Regions from separate parts of the Lysinibacillus sp. FSL H8-0500 genome, predicted to be linked through region 1. Evidence: riboswitches for the same ligand, from Rfam matches in the RefSeq annotation. Region 1 holds a riboswitch; each other region holds the start of a gene.
What was found. Region 1 has a riboswitch for lysine ahead of MHB44_RS16110 (aspartate kinase). Riboswitches for the same ligand answer to the same signal wherever they lie in the genome.
Positions count from the first base shown of each region.

Region 2: another riboswitch for lysine. It lies ahead of MHB44_RS11610 (transporter substrate-binding domain-containing protein); the one in region 1 lies ahead of MHB44_RS16110 (aspartate kinase).
Region 3: another riboswitch for lysine. It lies ahead of MHB44_RS01715 (amino acid permease); the one in region 1 lies ahead of MHB44_RS16110 (aspartate kinase).

Region 1 is NZ_CP150292.1:3,391,283-3,394,571, forward strand. It holds gene MHB44_RS16105 (YslB family protein) at 1-108, shown strand, start outside; gene MHB44_RS16110 (aspartate kinase) at 209-1,435, opposite strand; lysine riboswitch at 1,530-1,708, opposite strand; gene uvrC (excinuclease ABC subunit UvrC) at 1,765-3,289, opposite strand, start outside.
Region 2 is NZ_CP150292.1:2,428,242-2,431,530, reverse strand. It holds gene odhB (2-oxoglutarate dehydrogenase complex dihydrolipoyllysine-residue succinyltransferase) at 1-1,192, shown strand, start outside; lysine riboswitch at 1,583-1,769, shown strand; gene MHB44_RS11610 (transporter substrate-binding domain-containing protein) at 1,888-2,751, shown strand; gene MHB44_RS11605 (amino acid ABC transporter permease) at 2,906-3,289, shown strand, end outside.
Region 3 is NZ_CP150292.1:369,477-372,765, reverse strand. It holds gene MHB44_RS01715 (amino acid permease) at 1-1,286, opposite strand, end outside; lysine riboswitch at 1,367-1,543, opposite strand; gene MHB44_RS01710 (MFS transporter) at 1,721-2,929, shown strand; gene MHB44_RS01705 (hypothetical protein) at 3,053-3,289, opposite strand, start outside.

The sequences.
Region 1 (3,289 bases):
TATCTAACAGAATGCTATGATGAAAAGCGTGAAAAGCAGCAGTATATTATGTTTACGGTAAAATGGGATGTGAAGGAACGTATCATCCAGACAATTCCGACAGAGTAACGAAAAGAGGGTCTCTCAAATGATTTTGAGAACACCCTCTTTTTTCTTGCAAATTATTTTGGATCATACCTAGTACATAAAAATACGGTTTCTACTATTATTATATGTGAATCGCTTGTTCTAAATTAAATTCATTATGCAATGCATTTGCTGCCTGAATCATATCATCCTGTGGTACAACAACCGATACTTTGATTTCAGATGTGCTAACCATTTTGACAGGGATATTTTCACGGCGTAAGCGATCAAACATCCGAGCAGCCACGCCAGGATTAGATGCCATACCTGAACCAATAATGGACACTTTTGCTAGTCCAATTTCAAAATCTGCAAAACTAAAGCCTAGTGATAATTTACTATCCTCTAAAACACGTAATGCTTCCGCAAACTCCTCTTTTAAAATGGAAAAGGACACAGTCGGTTTTAACCCATCAATAATGGCTTGTACAATAATATCTACATTGATGCGATTTTCTGCAAGCACTGTAAATATATCCGCCAATGAAGCATCGGAATAGGCATCATACCCAACTGTTAAACGAATAATATCGGATTCAAAGGCTACACCTCGTACAACTAAATTTTTCTCCATCTCCACTTCCTCCTTCAATAAAGTACCAACTGATTCTCCTCTGCTAGCGCGTATAATCACCGGCATTTGAAATTTCTTGGCTAACTCCACAGCGCGTGGATGAATAATATGTGATCCTAAATTGGCTAACTCCAGCATTTCATCATAGGAAATTTCTTGAAGCTGTTGAGCCTTTGGGACATAACGAGGGTCTGCTGTATAAACACCATCAACATTTGTATAAATATCAACACGTTCTGCATCCAATGCTACAGCCAGCGCAACAGCGGCTGTTTCAGCGCCTCCCTTGCCAAGCGTTGTTACATTATCCATATCGTCAATGCCCTGTTCTCCAGCAACAACTACAATATCGCCTTGTGTAAAATGTTCTTCAATGCGGCTAGCATCTAAATAGTCAATACGTGCATGACTATACATACTATCTGTATGAATACCTGCTTGCCATCCTGTTAATGCCACTGCACCATATCCAGCTTCTTGTAGGGCAATAGCTAATAAAGCACTTGATTGCTGCGAGCAAGTTGACATAAGTACAGCTAGCTCTCGCTTCGATACTTCATCTGTTAAATGCTGAACCATTCTTTTCATCTCATTTGCAGCTTGCCCCATGCCTGCAACTACTACCACCACATCCAGCCCTCTATCCTTTTCGACAATAGCCTTTTGAGCCATTTCTTGAATTTGTTCAGTGGAGGCTAAAACAGCCCCTCCGAATTTCATAACAATTCTAGCCATTTTTTATTCCCCTCTCTGTTTTTTGGAAAACTAAAAGCAGCCTCCACATAACGTGAAAGCTGCTAGTAACATGTACAATCAAGGTAATTTGCCCATGTGTGATAGCTCTCCGAAACGTTTAGAATCGACAGTCTTACATCTCTTAAATGCAAAACCAGTACAACAATGGAAACAACAATGCTGTACTTCGGCAAGCTCCCCTTTCACACAATATCCTAGGATTTGTTCATCCTCAATCGCATTACTTTTGAACCTTGCACCTCTATCATCACTTCAATAGTGAAGTATTTAATTTGTCTAGCCTTTGTATCCATAACCTTAGCATATGTTTATTCCGTTGACAATGATTGTTGCTGAAAATAGGCATAAATATTGCTTGCTAGATTAGCTGGCATCCCAGCCTCCTGTAAAGCAAGCTCACTAGCCTCGCGAATTTTTTTTACTGAACCAAAATGCTTTAACAATTGCTGCTTTCGTTTTGGTCCTACACCCTCAATATGGTCAAGCACCGATTGAATAGCATGTTTCTCATGCTGTTGACGCAAGAAAGTAATGGCAAAGCGGTGCACCTCATCTTGAATACGCTGTAGCAAGTAAAAGCCATCACTTGTTCGCTTTAGGGCAATCACTTCTGGTGGATCGCCAAACAGTAGCTGGGATGTATTATGCTTATCGTCCTTTGCTAAACCTGCAATTGGTATAACAAGCCCAAGCTCATCCTCTAATACTTCCCGAGCCACTTCCATTTGTCCCTTCCCACCATCAATTAACACTAAATCTGGGAACGGCAAGCCTTCCTTTAAAACACGTGTATAGCGACGACGTATTACCTCCTGCATCGCTCCATAATCATCATGCTTGGCAGCTGTACGTGTTTTGTATTTACGATATTCCTTTTTAGCAGGTTTACCATCGACAAACACCACCATGGCAGAAACGGCATCGGTTCCATGCATATGGCTATTATCAAAGGCTTCAATCCGCAGTGGCGCAGAGATGCCCATTGCTTCCCCAAGTGCCTCACATGCACCGATTGTTCGTTCCTCCTGACGTTCAATCAGCTGGAATTTTGCTGCTACTGCAATTTCAGCATTTTTGGTTGCAAGCTCAACAAGCTCCTTTTTTTGCCCTCGCTTTGGCGTTAATACTTTAATCGCTAATAATTCTGTTAAAATAGCTGCATCAATCGCCTGTGGAATAAAAATTTCCTTTGGCTTAATATGCTCTGGCTTTTCATAAAAGCGTCCAACAAATGTTAAAAATTCTTCCTCTGCCTCTCGATAAATTGGAAAAATCGAGACATCACGTTCAATAAGTTTTCCTTGTCGCACAAAGAACACCTGAACACACATCCAACCTTTCTCAACCGCATAGCCAAAGATATCACGATTTGTTGTATCATTTGACACAATTTTTTGCTTTTGCATCACTGTTTCAATATGTGCTATTTGATCTCTGAACTCCTTTGCCCGCTCAAACTCTAAATTTTCAGCAGCTGCAAGCATTTTCGTTTCAAGCTCCTTTTTAACAGCCTCAACACCGCCATTTAAAAATTTCGTTATATCCTCAATCATCTCTTGGTAAACTTGCTGCTCAATGTCTTTGACACACGGTGCTAAACATTGGTTCATATGATAATATAAGCAAACTTTAGAGGGTAATTGCACACATTTTCGTAATGGATACAAGCGATCTAGTAGCTTTTTCGTTTCATTGGCTGCATAGGCATTTGGATAGGGACCAAAATATTTCGCCTTATCTTTTTTTACCTTACGCGTCGTCAGTAGACGAGGATATTTTTCATTGGTAATTTTTAAATAGGGATAGGTTTTATCATCCGTTAGCATCACATTG
Region 2 (3,289 bases), 960 kb from region 1:
TAGTATCGCACAGTGGGTAAAAAAAGTGGGCGATCGCGTTGAAAAAGGTGAATTCATCGTTGAACTTGAAACAGATAAAGTAAACGCTGAAATCATTTCTGAAGAAGCAGGTGTATTAACACAAATTTTAGCTGAAGAAGGCGATACTGTACTAGTTGGTCAAGTGATCGCAGTAGTAGAAGCAGGCGAAGGTGCAGCATCTACACCAGCAGCGGCTCCAGCTGAAGCAACGCCAGCTCCAGTAGCGCCACAAGCAGCACCTGCACCAGTTGCAGCAGCTCCAGTAGTAGAAGAAACATCTGGTGAGCGTGTGATCGCATCTCCAGCAGCGCGTAAACTGGCACGTGAAAAAGGCATTGATCTTGCAGCGGTATCTCCAGTAGACCCACAAGGTCGTGTACGTGTGCAAGATGTAGCAGCACATGGTACAGCACCTGCACCAGTTGCGGCGGCTCCAGCAGCACCAAAAGCAGCATCTCCAGCAGTTGATGAATCACGTGTAACTGTAGAAAAAATGAGTCGTCGTCGTCAAACAATTGCGAAACGTTTACTTGAAGTAAAACAATCTACAGCAATGCTAACAACATTTAACGAAGTAGATATGACGAATGTAATGGCTTTACGTTCTCGTAAAAAGGACCAATTCTTCGAGTCAACAGGCTCTAAACTTGGTTTCATGTCATTCTTCACAAAAGCAGTTGTAGCAGCACTGAAAAAATACCCATATGTGAACGCTCAAATCGTTGGTGATGAAATTCACTTAAACAACTTCTATGATATCGGTGTAGCTGTATCAACAGAAGAAGGCTTAGTCGTACCAGTTGTTCGTGATGCAGACCGTAAAAACTTTGCTGAAATTGAAGATTCAATTGCTGATTTAGCGAAAAAAGCACGCGATAAAAAATTAGGCTTAGCAGATTTACAAGGCGGTTCATTCACAATTACAAATGGTGGTGTCTTTGGTTCATTAATGTCTACACCAATCATGAATGGTACACAAGCTGCTATCCTAGGTATGCACACAATTAAAAAACGCCCAGTAGAAGTGAATGGTGAAGTTGAAATTCGCCCAATGATGTACTTAGCACTTTCTTATGACCACCGTATTATCGATGGTAAAGATTCTGTAGGCTTCCTTAAAACTGTTAAAGAATTACTTGAAAACCCAGAAGATTTATTATTAAATTCATAATGCCCTTGTGGCTAAAACAACCCTGCTGATGTCACTTAGCAGGGTTGTTGTTTTGAGCAAAGTTGTTTATTCATAAATAAATAGCAGATCTATTTTACGATAAACTCTATAAGCATGAAGCAAGCAACCTCTAAAAAAGAAGGTCTAAAAGTCATTGGAAATATCAAATGCTTATATCTTTTTACATATAGATGACTTTTTTTTTATTAAAAATTTATTGAATTTAGAGGGATTCTCACTAAAAATAGATTGCTATAAGTTGGATAGAGAAAGTATAAACACCTAATATTGTCATTAGTCAGAAAAATGATAAAATTACCTTGACGAATAGATACATTTTATAGTAGTATCTAAGTAGCAATTAAATAGACAAACCTCACTGTTGTCAATAAGTGAGGTAGAGGCGCGATATTTATTAGTTCATTGCTGAGTACAAGCAAGCGAAGACGCAATGAAGAAGGAAATATCGCCGAAGTATAAAAGGAGCTCGTACTTTTATGCTGGGTCTGCAGTGAATAAGTGCAGGACTGTCCTAGTAAAATGATTTCCAGATTTACTAGGTTGTGCTATCTCGGAAATATGGAAATTATAGTGAGGATTTGGGCAACTGTTATAAAAGGTAAGACCTAAGTTCAAATACTTAGGTCTTTTTTAGTACAGTTGTTTTATTTTTTGACAGAAAAGGGGAGCTTTGCATGAAAAGAAAATGGTTGTTACTAATGATCTCGATCATGACGGCAATTGTGCTAGCTGCATGTGGCACTAGCGACAAAAAAGAAGAGGGATCAGGTGATGCTGGAGCTGATAGTGAAGAAGGTGGCGGTGAATTCCGCATCGGCATGGAGGCTGGTTATCCACCATTCAACTGGACACAGCAAGGTGATGCCAATGGTGCAGTAAAAATTGCCGATAATGCAGAATATGCAGGTGGCTATGATGTACAAATGGCGAAAAAAATCGCTGAAGGTTTAGGTAAAGAGTTAGTCATTGTTAAAATGGAATGGGACGGTCTAGTGCCAGCTCTACAGTCTAATAAAATTGATGCCATTATCGCAGGTATGTCGCCAACTGAAGAGCGTAAGCAAACAATTGATTTTACAGAAAACTATTACACATCTGATTTTGTGATCGTTGTGAAAAAAGGCAGTGAATTTGAAAAGGCAACATCAATTCAAGATTTCTCAGGTGCTAAAATTACATCACAATTAAATACATCAAACTATAATGTTATTGATCAAATTGAGGGTGTAGAGAAGCAAACAGCGATGGAAAACTTCCCAGCAATGCGTGTTGCTTTAGAGGCTGGTAAAATTGATGGCTATGTAGCAGAGCGTCCAGAGGGTATTTCTGCTGCTGCAGCGAACGATAAATTCTCATATGTTTCATTTGAAGAAAATAAAGGCTTTGAAACAGATCTTTCAAACACATCTATTGCTGTAGGCTTACGCAAAGATGATGCAAATCTCGATAAAATCAATGAAATCCTACAAGGTATTTCTGAAGATGAGCGTCAGCAAATTATGGAAGATGCAATTAAGCAGCAACCAGCAGCACAATAATAACATTGCACGGACTAGTTATTGGTCCGTGCACTATCATTTCATCATTATTAAAATGAGAACCTCTCTACATAATGATACAGTTCTAGCCATCATAGAATACTAGAACAAAAAAGATATACACAAGCAACACCCGCTTGTTAGGAGGATCATCATGAGTCTTGAATGGATACTTTCAATTATTGAAAACAACTGGCAAATGTTTTTACGAGGTGCGTATTATACATTACTAATTTCGATTATTAGTACAATTATTGGTGCATTTATCGGATTTTTCATTGGAATTATGCATACGATTCCTGTTCGTAAAAAGAATTTGAAATTTTATAGTTTAAAGCTTATTAATTTTATACTAACATGCTATGTTGAATTTTTCCGTGGTACACCAATGATTGTACAGGCGATGGTTGTCTATTACGGATTAGATATTGCATTTGGTATTGATATGCACTTTATCACAGCAGGGATTGTTGTTGTTTCACTGAACACAGGTGCTTATATGGCAGAAATTGTGCGTGGCGGAATTGTGTCGATTGAT
Region 3 (3,289 bases), 1.8 Mb from region 1:
ATACAAACGGTAAAGGCAAAGAGCGGTCCAAACGGATATAGTTTGGCTTTATACGGTAACAGCTTTGGATCTAAGCCCTGTGCTTCAAAAGCTCGACGGAAGCGGTAATGACTAAAGGCAATGCCTAGCCATGCGATAAAGCCCGACATTCCTGAAGCATTTAACAGCCACATATATACAACACCGTCTCCGAAAAATGATGCTAAAAATGCTAAACAGCCTACAGCCAATGTTGCAAGCAATGCATAGATTGGAATTCCTCGACGGCTTAGCTTTATGAAAAGTTTAGGTGCATGGCCATCTACGGCTAATTGCCATAGCATACGAGATGCTGCATATAGCCCTGAATTCCCTGCTGATAGCATTGCCGTTAAAATAATAGCGTTCATCAAAGATGCTGCAAAGGCAATACCTAGGCGATCAAACACTAATGTAAACGGTGATACAGCGATATCCTCTGATAATAAGCGCTCGTCTGTAAATGGAATTAACAGCCCGATTGCAGCAATCGCTAAAATATAAAATAAAATAATTCGCCAAAATACTGATTTCACTGCCTTTGGAATATTTTTACCTGGATCATCTGTTTCACCAGCAGTTACGCCAAGCAGCTCTGTTCCTTGGAATGAAAATCCAGCGGCAAGGAAAATACCAAATGTCGCAAGGAAGCCACCATGAAACGGTCCATCACTAATAAAGAAATTGGTAAAGCCTACAGGCGCTTGTCCACCTAAAATGCCAAAAATCATTAATATGCTAATAATAATAAATACAATAACCGTTGCCACTTTAATCATTGCAAACCAATATTCACTCTCACCGTAGCTCTTCACGGATAATAAATTAAACATGAGTACAACTGCAATAAATAGGATTGTCCATAACACTGATGAACTGTCGGGGAACCAATATTTCATAATCAGGGATACAGCTGCAATTTCTGCCGCAATTGTAATTGCCCAGTTATACCAATAGTTCCAGCCTAATGCAAAGCCTAGAGCTGGATCTACAAATTTAGTAGCATACGTACTAAAGGAGCCTGATGATGGCATATAAGCAGCCATTTCTCCTAAACTCGTCATTAAAAAGTATACCATCACACCGATTAAAGCATAGGCAAGCAATGCACCCCCAGGACCTGCCTGTGCAATGGCCCCACCACTGGCTAAAAATAATCCTGTCCCAATTGTTCCACCTAAAGAAATCATTGTAATATGGCGACTTTTTAATTCTTTTTTCAGCTTCGGTGCTTTATGACCAAGCTGATTTACTTTTATTTCACTCATGATATAGCTTCCTTCCTGTTTATGAGGCAAAAAAATGCCATCACATAAACACTGTGATGGCTAAGTTAATCCTCAGTTTTCTAAATGATAGCTCAACACGTTGTGTAAACGTGACAGTTCTGTTCCTTTCGGAGACAGCCCCAGCATAAGGTTTTCAAGGCCCCTTACACTTCGGCAGTATTTCCTTTCCACCAATCTCTTCAATGCTTGTCATCTCAATTAGCGTACTTATAAATACTGCGACCTCTACCTCAATACAAACATGAGGCATATAATTATTAAATTTATGATGTTTATTATACTAACATAAGACCTTTGCCGTTTCAATACAACGTTAAATGTTCTATTTTTTATGAATTTTCTACTATTTTTAATAATGTGATAAAGTGTTATAGTAGTCCAATTAGAATGGTTATGAACAGGGGGACTTTATTTTGACATCAAATCATCAATCCACTAATTATTCAAGTAGAAAAATTAGCTGGAGAGGAAAAACTTTACTATTAGTCTTTGGAGTCATCTTTATAGCTTCTACGTTGAGAATGCCACTAACAGTTGTGGGTCCAATTATCTCCTTTATACGGGATGATCTTGGTATTTCCAATGTATTAGCAGGCTTTCTCACAACGATTCCCTTGCTTGCTTTCGCTGTTGTATCACCATTTGCACCAGTTGTAGCACGTAAACTAGGGCTTGAGCTCACATTATTTTTATCAACAATTCTGTTAGCTTTAGGGATTGTCCTACGCTCACTTGGTACAACAGGATTGCTTGTATTTGGTACTGTACTCATTGGTGTAGCAATAGCCTTTGGAAACGTATTGATTCCAGGTTTATTAAAATTAAAATTTCCATATCATATAGGCTTACTCATGGCATTTTTCACAATGTCGATGAATTTAACAGCTGGTGTTGGGGCCGGAATAAGCTATCCAATAGCCAACTCTTCATTAGGCTGGCAAGGAGCCTTAGCTATTGCGCTCGTACTGGTTATATTAACGATTTTAATATGGCTACCTCAATTGAGATCAAATAAGCCTGAACCAGCTACTACAGCTAAAAAATCAAGTACACCATTATGGAAATCACCGCTTACGTGGGCAGTAACAGGTGCAATGGGCTTGCAGTCTTTATTATTTTATACGACAGCGGCTTGGATTCCAGAAATCTACATATCTCAAGGGTTAGCTCCTGACAAAGCTGGTTGGATGTTTTCCATTATGCAATTTTCACAAGTTCCAATGGCATTGGCTGTACCCATTTTTGCCAGTAAAATGGCTTCACAGCGACCTCTTGTTCTTATGTTTACATCCTTCTATTTAGTAGGCTTTGTAGGTGTTGTAATGGAATGGACAAGTTTAGGGGTATTATGGATGATTCTTTTAGGGCTAGCAGGTGGCTCTTCATTCGCCTTAGCAATGATGCTCTTTACACTTCGCACCCGCACTGCATTTGAGGCTGCAGATTTATCAGGCTTTGCCCAATCATTAGGCTATTTATTTGCTGCAATTGGCCCTATTCTTTTTGGTTACTTGCATGATCTATTTGGTGGTTGGAATATTGCAGGCTGGCTCTTTGTTGTTGTAGCTATAGTACTTTTCCTCTGCTCAATGCGAGCCTCTCGAGATGAATATATCCATTAAATAAAAGCAGATGGGGACAACAAAATTTGAACTAAACCCTATTTGGTAGACAGTTTAATAAAAAAGGATGTAGCTATCATTATAAATTGAACCCCGACTAGTGGACACTTTAAAAAAGTGAACCTATTCGGGGTTCAGTTCAAATCTTGTTTCCCATCTACTTCTCTGACTTAGTAAAGCTAACAATTCGGTCAGACTGTCTGCTGTTTCTTTATGGTCAGTAGTGATAGCCATAAAAATCGGAATAGCCTCTTGTAAAAGGAGATGACTAAAATAATAGTAGCCTAAAAAGGCTCGTTGCTCATAGCCTTTTGGCGTATCTTCCTCCCATTCCAGCTCATCCTCTTCCTCATTTTCTGA